DNA from 3 places in the Idiomarina sp. PL1-037 genome. Region 3 is predicted to be linked to each of the others. Evidence: predicted binding sites of a transcription regulator. Region 3 holds the regulator's gene; each other region holds the start of a gene.

Region 1 (3,282 bases), 480 kb from region 3:
TATCTGGATGTCGGAACAGACGGGTTGCTCGATATGGATATGTTTCGCTCAGCCTTACGCGAAGATACGGTGTTAGTGAGCGTAATGCTGGTTAATAACGAAATTGGCGTGCTTCAGGATACAAGCACTATAGGTCACTTGTGCCGTGAAAATGGCACAGTATTTCATGTCGATGCCGCTCAGGCGTCCGGCAAAGTGCCAATGGATATGGCGGAATTACCGGTCGATTTAATGTCACTTTCTGCGCACAAGATGTATGGCCCCAAGGGTATTGGCGCATTGTATGTACGCCGCACTCCGCGGGTTCGGCTGCTTGCGCAAATGCATGGCGGGGGGCACGAACGAGGCATGCGTTCAGGCACTTTACCAACACACCAGATTGTCGGCATGGGTGTTGCTGCAGAGCTTGTTCTTAGCGAGCTGGATCTTGAGCCTGCGCGAGTGGAAAACCTCCGTCAGCGTTTATGGAAGGGGGTTAGCCAGTTAGAAGGTGTAACCTTGAATGGCTCTGACCAGCAACGGGTACCGCATATTACTAACATCAGTTTTGCCGGGGTAGATGGCGAATTGCTGCTAATGGCGTTAAAAGATCTCGCGCTTTCGTCTGGCTCAGCTTGCACATCGGCTAGCGTCGAGCCTTCGTATGTTCTCAGTGCTTTAGGGGTTGGGCATGAGCTGGCAATGAGTTCACTGCGCTTTAGCATTGGCCGTTATACTTCCGAAGAAGACATTGATAGTGCGATAGAACTTATCCACCGCACTGTAGGTACTTTGCGAGGCGCTGCTTAGTCTTTCAGCAAGCCGGCAAAGGTTTTACGGAATTTAGCCAGCTTCGGTGAAATTACCGCCTGACAATAGGGGTTTTCCGGGTTTCTGGCGTAGTAGTTTTCGTGATAATCCTCGGCCGGATAAAACGTTCCCAGCTCAGTTACTTCTGTTGCGATAGGAGCAGCAAAAGCGTCATCAGCTTCCAACTCTGCAATAATGTCTTCGGCTTCGCGTTTTTGCGCGTCGTTATGATAGAAAATTGATGTGCGATATTGAGTACCGACATCGTTGCCCTGACGATTCACCTGAGTTGGATCGTGCAGAGTGAAAAAGATTTCTAAGATTTGACGGTAAGAGATCTGCTCTGGATCGTATTGGAGTTGCGCGACTTCGGCATGTCCCGTTTCGCCACTGCAAACCTGCTCGTAGGTTGGGTCAGTTGTATGACCGCCAGTGTAACCTGACTTAACCGACTGAATGCCTTTTACCTGAAGGAAGGCTGACTCAACACACCAGAAGCAACCACCACCGAGAGTGGCTTGTTCGTATTCATTGTTCGCCATGTCAGAACTCCTTATTGTCAAATAGACGTCTATATGGCTATATAGGTTCTTTCATCCTAGCTGAGAATGAATAAAAAAACAATCACTGGGTATTCGATTTCTGCGTCTATCTCACGTATAATCCGCGCGACTAACTTATCCCTTAATTTTATTGGAGTTTATAACCATGGCTTTAGAGCGCACTTTATCAATTATCAAGCCTGATGCAGTTGCAAAAAACTTAATCGGCGCTATCTACAACCGTTTTGAATCTGCGGGTCTTCGCATTGTTGGTGCTAAAATGATGCACTTAAGCAAAGAACAGGCAGAAGGCTTCTACGCAGAACACAAAGAACGTCCTTTTTTTGGTGCTTTGGTTGAATTCATGACTTCAGGCCCTATCGTTGTTCAGGTTCTCGAAGGTGAAGACGCTGTACGTAAAAACCGCGACATCATGGGTGCTACGAATCCTGCAGAAGCACTGGCAGGAACGATTCGTGCAGACTACGCTGAAACTATAGACGAAAATGCGGTACACGGTTCAGATGCAACTGAATCTGCAGCACGTGAAATCTCTTATTTCTTCAGCGACGAAGAAGTTTGCCAGCGTACTCGCTAAGACTGTATTTGAATGTAGCCTGATGTTCTTAGGTAGCCTGACGTTTATGTCAGGTGAGATCCTGACATAAACGTCAGGCTACAAAAATGTCGAGGCACATCAGAAAACCGGAGCTTTATGACCAACGCAATAGATAAAAAAGTGAACTTGCTCGACCTGAATCGTGAAGGAATTAAAGAGTTCTTTCGTGAGATGGGTGAGAAACCATTTCGTGCTGAACAAGTAATGAAGTGGCTGTATCACTTTTGTGTCGATGACTTTGATGAGATGACGAATCTTAATAAAGCGTTGCGTGAAAAGCTCAAGCAAGTCGCTGAAATACGCGCGCCTGAAGTTCGTGAACAGCAGCAGTCATCGGACGGTACGATTAAGTTCGCAATGACCTTGTTCGACGGCCAGGACGTGGAAACAGTGTGGATCCCCGAGGGTGATCGCGCTACTTTGTGTGTGTCCTCTCAGGTTGGTTGTGCATTAGAGTGTACTTTCTGCTCAACCGGGGCTCAGGGCTTTAACCGTAACCTCAGTGTGGCGGAAATCATCGGCCAGGTATGGCGGGTGAACCAGCTGCTAGGGGCTTATGGAAAAACCGGAATTAAACCCGTAACGAACGTGGTCATGATGGGCATGGGCGAACCTTTGCTTAATTTAAACAATGTTGTTCCGGCAATGGAGTTAATGTTGGATGACCTGGGTTTCGGTTTATCCAAACGCCGCGTTACTTTAAGTACTTCAGGTGTTGTTCCTGCGTTGGAAAAATTGCGCGAACGCATCGATGTGATGTTGGCTATTTCGTTGCACGCACCAGACGATGAGCTGCGCAACGAAATTGTACCTATTAATAAGAAGTACAATATTGAAGAATTTCTGGCATCCAGCCGTCGTTATGTTGAGCAGTCAAAAGCTCAGCGTAAAGTAACGGTAGAGTATGTCATGCTGGACCATGTTAATGACTCAACCGATCAGGCACATGCGCTGGCAAAAACCTTAAAAGATACCCCGAGTAAAATTAACCTTATTCCATTTAATCCTTTCCCGGGTTCGGATTACGGACGCTCTAGTAACTCGCGGATTGACCGTTTTGCCAAAGTACTTATGGAGTACGGTTTGACGGTAATGGTACGGAAAACTCGTGGGGATGATATCGATGCAGCTTGCGGGCAATTAGTGGGCGATGTCATCGATCGTACAAAACGTATATTGAAACGTCAGCAGCAACAGCGTGGTGGAGAGGCAATAGCTGTAAAGACCACGTAAATTTACAGAGTCGCAGGCACAAGGAGTGTGATAATGCGAACCGCTTTATTATTGATAGCCGCAGCGCTATATGGTTGTACCGCTAACCCTGAACAGTCG
Region 2 (3,282 bases), 280 kb from region 3:
CACGCTCACGGCCTACAGGCCCGCCTTGATAGACGCTGCCCTGTAAGTGTTGGTTATTTTCCGGGTAAACAATTTCCAGTTTATCCAACAGCGAGGTCACGCTTAAATCGGCAGGCTGATTAATGATTAAGCCCATAGCGCCTTCTTCATCGTGCTCGCAGATGTAGGTCACGGTCCGTTTAAATGCTGGATCGTTCAACATAGGTGTTGCTATCAATAAATGGTTCTGCAAACTGTTCATCGACTCACCGACTCCTTAACGATAATCTCTACTGACAACATGGGGGCGCATAGTTGAATTTCAATTCAGCTTTTCTTCTATTGCCTTAAAGACTAATTCGGCAATGTTGATGTCGTAGGCGTTTTCAATTTCGCGCATACAGGTTGGGCTGGTTACATTAATTTCTGTAATGCGGTCGCCAATAACGTCCAGTCCAACAATAATGAGCCCACGTTTTTTTAATTCCGGTGCCACTTTACGGGCCAGAGCCCAGTCACTTTCCGATAAAGGCTGGGCGCGCCCGCTACCTCCAGCGGCAAGGTTTCCGCGGGTTTCTCCGGCGCTGGGAATGCGCGCTAAAGAATAAGGCACAGGCTCACCATCAATAATTAAAATGCGTTTGTCGCCGTCTTTAATCTCCGGCAAATATTTTTGCGCCATGGCGTAGCGCTGACCTTTCTCGGTCAGAGTTTCAATAATAACGCCTAAGTTACTACCATCGGCACCCACTTTGAAAATTGAAGCGCCACCCATGCCATCCAGGGGTTTTAAAATCACCTCACCATGCTTTTTATGGAAAGCTTTAATGACATCCGCTCTGGAACTCACCAGTGTGTCGGCAATAGAGTCTGCGAACCACGAAGTAAAAAGCTTTTCGTTACAGTCGCGCAGGCTCTGCGGTTTATTCACTACCAGGCTACCGCGCTGTTCGGCCAGTTCCAGCATTTGCGTGGCGTATAGAAATTCGCTGTCAAAAGGCGGATCTTTACGCATCATAATGACGTCAAAATCCTCTAGCGGACGGTATTCGCTATCGGTTAAGCTGTAAAAGTCCGTTTTTTGATCTTGAACACGAATTTCCCGTGCAAAAGCCATTGGTTGACCGTTATCGATGACTAAGTCGCCCATTTCCAGATAAAAACACTGATAACCACGCGCCTGAGCTTCCAGCAATAAGCGAAAACTGGTGTCTTTCTCGGTTTTAACGGTGGCGATAGGGTCCATCACCATAGCTAACTTCTTCATATAAACTCCTTTAGCTTAAGTCGCCAAACTGATATTGCACGGCGGTTAGCGCTGAAAGCGCGGCGGTTTCTGTTCTTAGTATTCGTGGCCCTAAACGCATGGGTTTAAATCCTTGTTGCCCGGCGGTACTGACTTCCGCATCAGTGAACCCACCCTCAGGACCAATCAATAATTGTATTCCCTTCTCGGCCTGCTGAAATGACGACAACGGCTGGGTAGCGGTCGGGTCTAAGGTCAGGCGCAACCCTGCGAAGTCGCTTTCAATAAAATCCGTGAATTGCTGTGCTGGCTTTACTTGTGGAACCACGCTACGGCCACACTGTTCACAGGCAGAATGGACAATTTTTTGCCATTGCAACTGTTTCTTTTCCAGTCTGTCGCCACTTAATTTAACGCCGCAGCGCTCACTAAACAGTGGGGTAATTTCGGTTACTCCCAGCTCGACCGACTTTTGCAGGACAAAATCCATACGGTCGCCACGTGAAACGACCTGCGCCAAATGAACATTGACCGATGACTCAGATGCGTTAGCCTGACTGCCCGTTGCAATAAACTGCGCGGACTTTTTTTTAACTGAAGCAATCTTTGCTTCATAATTCTGGCCGTCACCGTTGAATAAAACAATGTTATCACCTACGTTCAAACGCAATACTTTGATCAGGTGCTGAAAAGCATCCGAACTCAATTCGGTTTCAGTTTGTAACTTGATAGAGTCGGGGTGATAAATCCGCGGTACTCGCATGTCGTCAGCCTTATTCGGACTTTTAGACGTCCAGAAGTAGAAAAAAAAGAGTGATCGGTTACATTATGCAACCAGTATTAAACGATTTCATTAAAATTAAGGAATAGTGGGCATATGTCACGTCACCTGTTTACCTCAGAGTCAGTGTCCGAAGGGCATCCGGACAAAATTGCCGACCAGATATCCGATGCGGTTCTAGACGCAATTTTAGCAAAAGATCCTAAAGCCCGGGTTGCTTGTGAAACCTACGTGAAAACCGGCATGGTGCTGGTTGGCGGCGAAATCTCAACAAAGGCCTGGGTTGATGTTGAAGACTTGGCGCGTCAAACCGTAAAAGATATTGGGTACCGACATTCTGACATGGGTTTTGATGGGGCATCTTGTGCTGTACTAAACGCTATTGGTAAACAAAGTGGTGACATCAATCAGGGCGTTGATCGTGCTAACCCAGAAGAGCAAGGCGCAGGTGATCAGGGCTTAATGTTTGGTTATGCCTCGAATGAAACTTCAGTTTTAATGCCCGCCCCTATTACTTACGCGCATCGGGTTATGCAGCGTCAGTCGGAAGTGCGCAATAACGGCACACTGGACTGGTTGCGTCCGGACGCGAAAAGTCAGCTGACCTTCGTTTATGAAAACGGTAAGCCTGTTGCCATTGATACAGTCGTGTTCTCCACTCAGCACCGAGAAGACATTACTCAGGAAACGCTGCGCGAAGCCGTGATGGAAGAAATTATCAAGCCTGTATTGCCGGAGCAGTGGGTTTCAAAAGACACGCAGTTTCACATTAACCCAACCGGTCGTTTCGTGGTCGGCGGGCCGATGGGTGACTGCGGGCTGACCGGGCGTAAAATTATTGTTGATACCTATGGCGGCATGGCGCGTCACGGTGGCGGCGCCTTCTCGGGTAAAGACCCGTCAAAAGTTGACCGCAGTGCGGCTTATGCAGCGCGTTATGTTGCTAAGAACCTGGTCGCTGCTGGTCTGGCTGAACGTTGCGAACTGCAAATTTCTTACGCCATTGGTGTGGCAGAACCAACTTCTATCAGTATCGATACCTTCGGCACGTCTAAACACTCAGAAGAGCAGTTAATTGCGCTGGTGCGTCGTCATTTTGACTTACGCCCTTACGGATTAATAAAAATGCTTGACCTGGAACGCCCGATCTATAAGCAGACAGCGGCATACGGGCATTTTGGGCGGGACAACCTTCCGTGGGAGCAAACGGACAAAGCTTCCGATTTACAGGCTGATATTTAAACAAAATATTGCCTATAAATTTGCTTGTACCCCC
Region 3 (3,282 bases):
CGCTCTGCGTCAGAGCAAAGCGTCGTACTTTTTGTTCGGAAAGTTGCAGTTTAAAGGTCGAGAACTGGTCGGTTTCCTGAATGCGGTTACCGACAATGGCCAGCATGGAATAGCCGCGAATTTGAGTTATGGCGTCACCGGCCCCCAGACTGTCTAACCAGCCGGTCAGGTAGTCTAAGTGGTTTTGATGAAACACCAGATATTGCTGATGATTCTCCGGCTCGGTCCAGCTGACCAGCGGCTCTAACTCCAGTTCGTCCAGACGTTTTACTAAGGCTTTATCGTGCAGCTCAACCTTAAAGAGCACCACCTCAGACAGTGAAGTGAAGACTTTTCCGCGAGGCTGGGTATTCTGGAACTGACCAATACGCGTTTGCTGATTTTCTACTTTCAAACTGGAGCGAACGGAAATGACCATGCGCTGGCGGTCGACCGGCTGAAAGGTTCTTGGATGCAAAACCGGGCTGCCAAGACGCGCTAGTTCTTCGGCTTCGGTCCAGTCTAATGTCGGTAAGCTGACTACGCGCTCAACTTTACGCGGGTCTGCCGAATAAACGCCGGCCACGTCTTTCCAGATAGTAACCTGGCGTGTATCCAGCAGACTGCCGACTAAGGTCGCTGAATAGTCACTGCCGTTACGCCCCAGAGTTAAGCTCTCGCCGTTTAAACCGCGGGCGATAAAGCCAGTAACAATAAAGCGGGTGCCCGAGTGAGGAGCTACTCTTTGTAATAGCTTTTCACGAGAGTGTTCTACCTGAATAACGGGCTCAGGGGCATCTGCGGCGAGTAAAAAGTCCCGGGCATCAATGTGGTCGGCGCGGGTGCCCTGTTTTTGCAGTAAAGCTGATAACAAGCGGGCGGACCAAAGCTCACCGTAGGACAGTAACTCGGCGTTATGGTTAATGATTTCGTCGCCCTCTAACCATTGACGCCAGCGGATGAAATCTTGCTGAGATTGTTGCAGCAGTTGCTGCTGTAAGTTACCGCTTAATAGTTCGGTGATCAGCCCTTGCTGAAAACTCTCTAATTGATCGAGCAGAATGCTGGCGGTGTCGCCCGGCTGTGCTTTGGCATTAATAATGGCAAGAATGCGGTTGGTTGTGTCTCCGGCTGCGGAAACGACGACTAGGTCGCTGGCACCGGCGTACTCGGTTACAATACGGGCAACGCGGCGATAGCAGAACGCATCGGCAAGACTGCTGCCACCAAACTTATGCACCTGAACGCTGTCGGCAACGGCTTGCTTTTGCTCTTCTGTGAGCTGAGTTGTTGTCATTCCGCCTTCCTTAACTACTCGCTTAAATTAGGTAACTGCTACTAAGGCTAAAATATTGTCAGGCAAATGTCAGTAACTTTTAGCCATCTAGACGGATAAAATTTGACGGGGTCGCTCATTCGGGTACAATTCATTATAACTTATGTGGTTTTGTTATATAGTGGGATAGTAACAATGAAATGGAACGGCGAATATATTTACCCTTATGCTGAACACGGTCGTAAGAGTCAGCAGGTGAAAAAAGTTACGGTCTCAATACCCACGCGTGTATTAAAGGTACTGACCGATGAACGAACCCGTCGCCAAGTTAATAATCTTCGCCATGCTACCAACAGCGAACTGCTTTGCGAGGCGTTTTTACATGCTTTTACCGGTCAGCCACTGCCGGAAGATGAAGACTTACAAAAGTCCAATCCGAATAAAATCCCCAAGGCCGTGCGCGAAGAGCTGGAAGCCCGGGGATTACCTATTCCGACCGACGAAGAGCTCGACGATTAATCCTGCATATAATTTTTCGGTAAATCGATTTTAGCTGCGCCGGACTTCACCGCAGCTTCCGCAACGGCACGCGAGACCCGTGAGCACAAGCGCGGGTCAATTGGCTTAGGAATAATATAATCACGACCGAAGGTTAATTCTTTGACGCCGGCTGCTTTTAATACTGATTCCGGCACTGGCTCTTTCGCCAGCTGGCGAATGGCCTCTACTGAGGCAACCTTCATTTCGTCATTAATCGCTGTAGCTCGCACATCTAACGCGCCGCGAAACATAAACGGGAAGCATAAAACGTTGTTCACCTGGTTCGGGTAGTCCGAGCGCCCGGTTCCCATAATCAGGTCATCACGTGCCGCCATAGCGGTTTCTGGTTTAATCTCCGGGTCTGGGTTAGAGCAGGCAAACAGAACGGGGTTTGGCGCCATAAGTTTCAACTCTTCTGCGCTGAGTAAGTTTGGCCCTGAAACACCCACGAAGATATCGGCACCTTCAATAACGTCTTTTAGCGTACGTTTGTCGGTATTGTTGGCAAACAGCTGTTTGTATTCATTTAAGTCATCACGACGGGTGTGAATAACGCCTTTTGAGTCGAGCATATAAATGTGCTCACGTTGCGCGCCACATTTAATTAAAAGTTCCATACAGGCGATGGCGGCAGCACCGGCACCAAGACACACAATGCGAGATTCCGATAGCGTTTTGCCCTGAATTTCCAGTGCATTCAGCATACCGGCGGCAGTCACAATAGCAGTACCATGCTGATCATCGTGAAACACCGGAACATTGCAACGCTCTATTAAAGCTTGTTCAATTTCAAAGCATTCGGGCGCTTTTATGTCTTCTAAATTAATACCACCAAAAGTGTCGGCAATGTTAGCAACGGTATTGATAAAGTCTTGCGTGGTACGGTGACTCACTTCAATATCAATAGAGTCCAGTCCGGCAAAGCGCTTGAATAATAGAGCCTTACCTTCCATTACCGGTTTTGACGCCAGTGGTCCCAAATTTCCCAAACCAAGAATAGCCGTTCCGTTGGTAATAACCGCCACCATGTTGCCCTTGGCAGTATAACGGTAAGCAGCGTCCGGGTCCTGAGCAATTTCCCGAACCGGTTCTGCTACGCCCGGGCTGTAGGCGAGAGCTAGATCTTTGCTGGTTTCAGCAGGAGTGGTCAGTTCAACCGAGATTTTACCCGGAGTCGGGTATTCGTGGTAATCCAGTGCTTGTTGGCGAAAATCTGTCATGCGGTGATACCTGAGTCTGGTTATCAGAATGCTAATTAGTCTATCGCTTTTAGGCTAAGAAACAAATCTTACCTGCGTCTTTATGCTCTTAATAAGGCTAACTAAATTTAACGAGTGTTTAAAAGTACACCAGTTAACTTTTCTTTAACAACGGGAGGTTTAGGCGAGCGGACACAAAAAAAGGCGCTGTTTAGCGCCTTTCTCTTAAAATCTGCTGTTAAGCAACGTTTTCTATAGGTTTTCCCAGGCTTATTTCTTGCCCAGAGC

Evidence for each region. Region 3 encodes MetJ, which represses methionine synthesis genes. Its sites were predicted from a motif close to TAGACGTCTAGACGTCTA; they were not measured.
Region 1: msrA (peptide-methionine (S)-S-oxide reductase MsrA) is a predicted target of MetJ. The motif match lies at 1,354-1,371, and genes of this name have one in related genera.
Region 2: metK (methionine adenosyltransferase) is a predicted target of MetJ. The motif match lies at 2,004-2,021, and genes of this name have one in related genera.

The regions. Positions count from the first base shown of each region.
Region 1 is NZ_CP139873.1:2,217,126-2,220,407, reverse strand. Features, by position in the region: gene U0358_RS10450 (IscS subfamily cysteine desulfurase) at 1-789, shown strand, start outside; gene msrA (peptide-methionine (S)-S-oxide reductase MsrA) at 786-1,331, opposite strand; gene ndk (nucleoside-diphosphate kinase) at 1,498-1,929, shown strand; gene U0358_RS10435 (dual-specificity RNA methyltransferase RlmN) at 2,047-3,183, shown strand; gene U0358_RS10430 (tetratricopeptide repeat protein) at 3,217-3,282, shown strand, end outside.
Region 2 is NZ_CP139873.1:2,422,300-2,425,581, reverse strand. Features, by position in the region: gene U0358_RS11405 (YqgE/AlgH family protein) at 1-241, opposite strand, end outside; gene gshB (glutathione synthase) at 302-1,246, opposite strand; gene U0358_RS11395 (16S rRNA (uracil(1498)-N(3))-methyltransferase) at 1,257-1,988, opposite strand; gene metK (methionine adenosyltransferase) at 2,103-3,248, shown strand.
Region 3 is NZ_CP139873.1:2,701,095-2,704,376, reverse strand. Features, by position in the region: gene U0358_RS12720 (bifunctional aspartate kinase/homoserine dehydrogenase II) at 1-1,276, opposite strand, end outside; gene metJ (met regulon transcriptional regulator MetJ) at 1,451-1,774, shown strand; gene U0358_RS12710 (malic enzyme-like NAD(P)-binding protein) at 1,771-3,015, opposite strand; gene rpmE (50S ribosomal protein L31) at 3,265-3,282, opposite strand, start outside.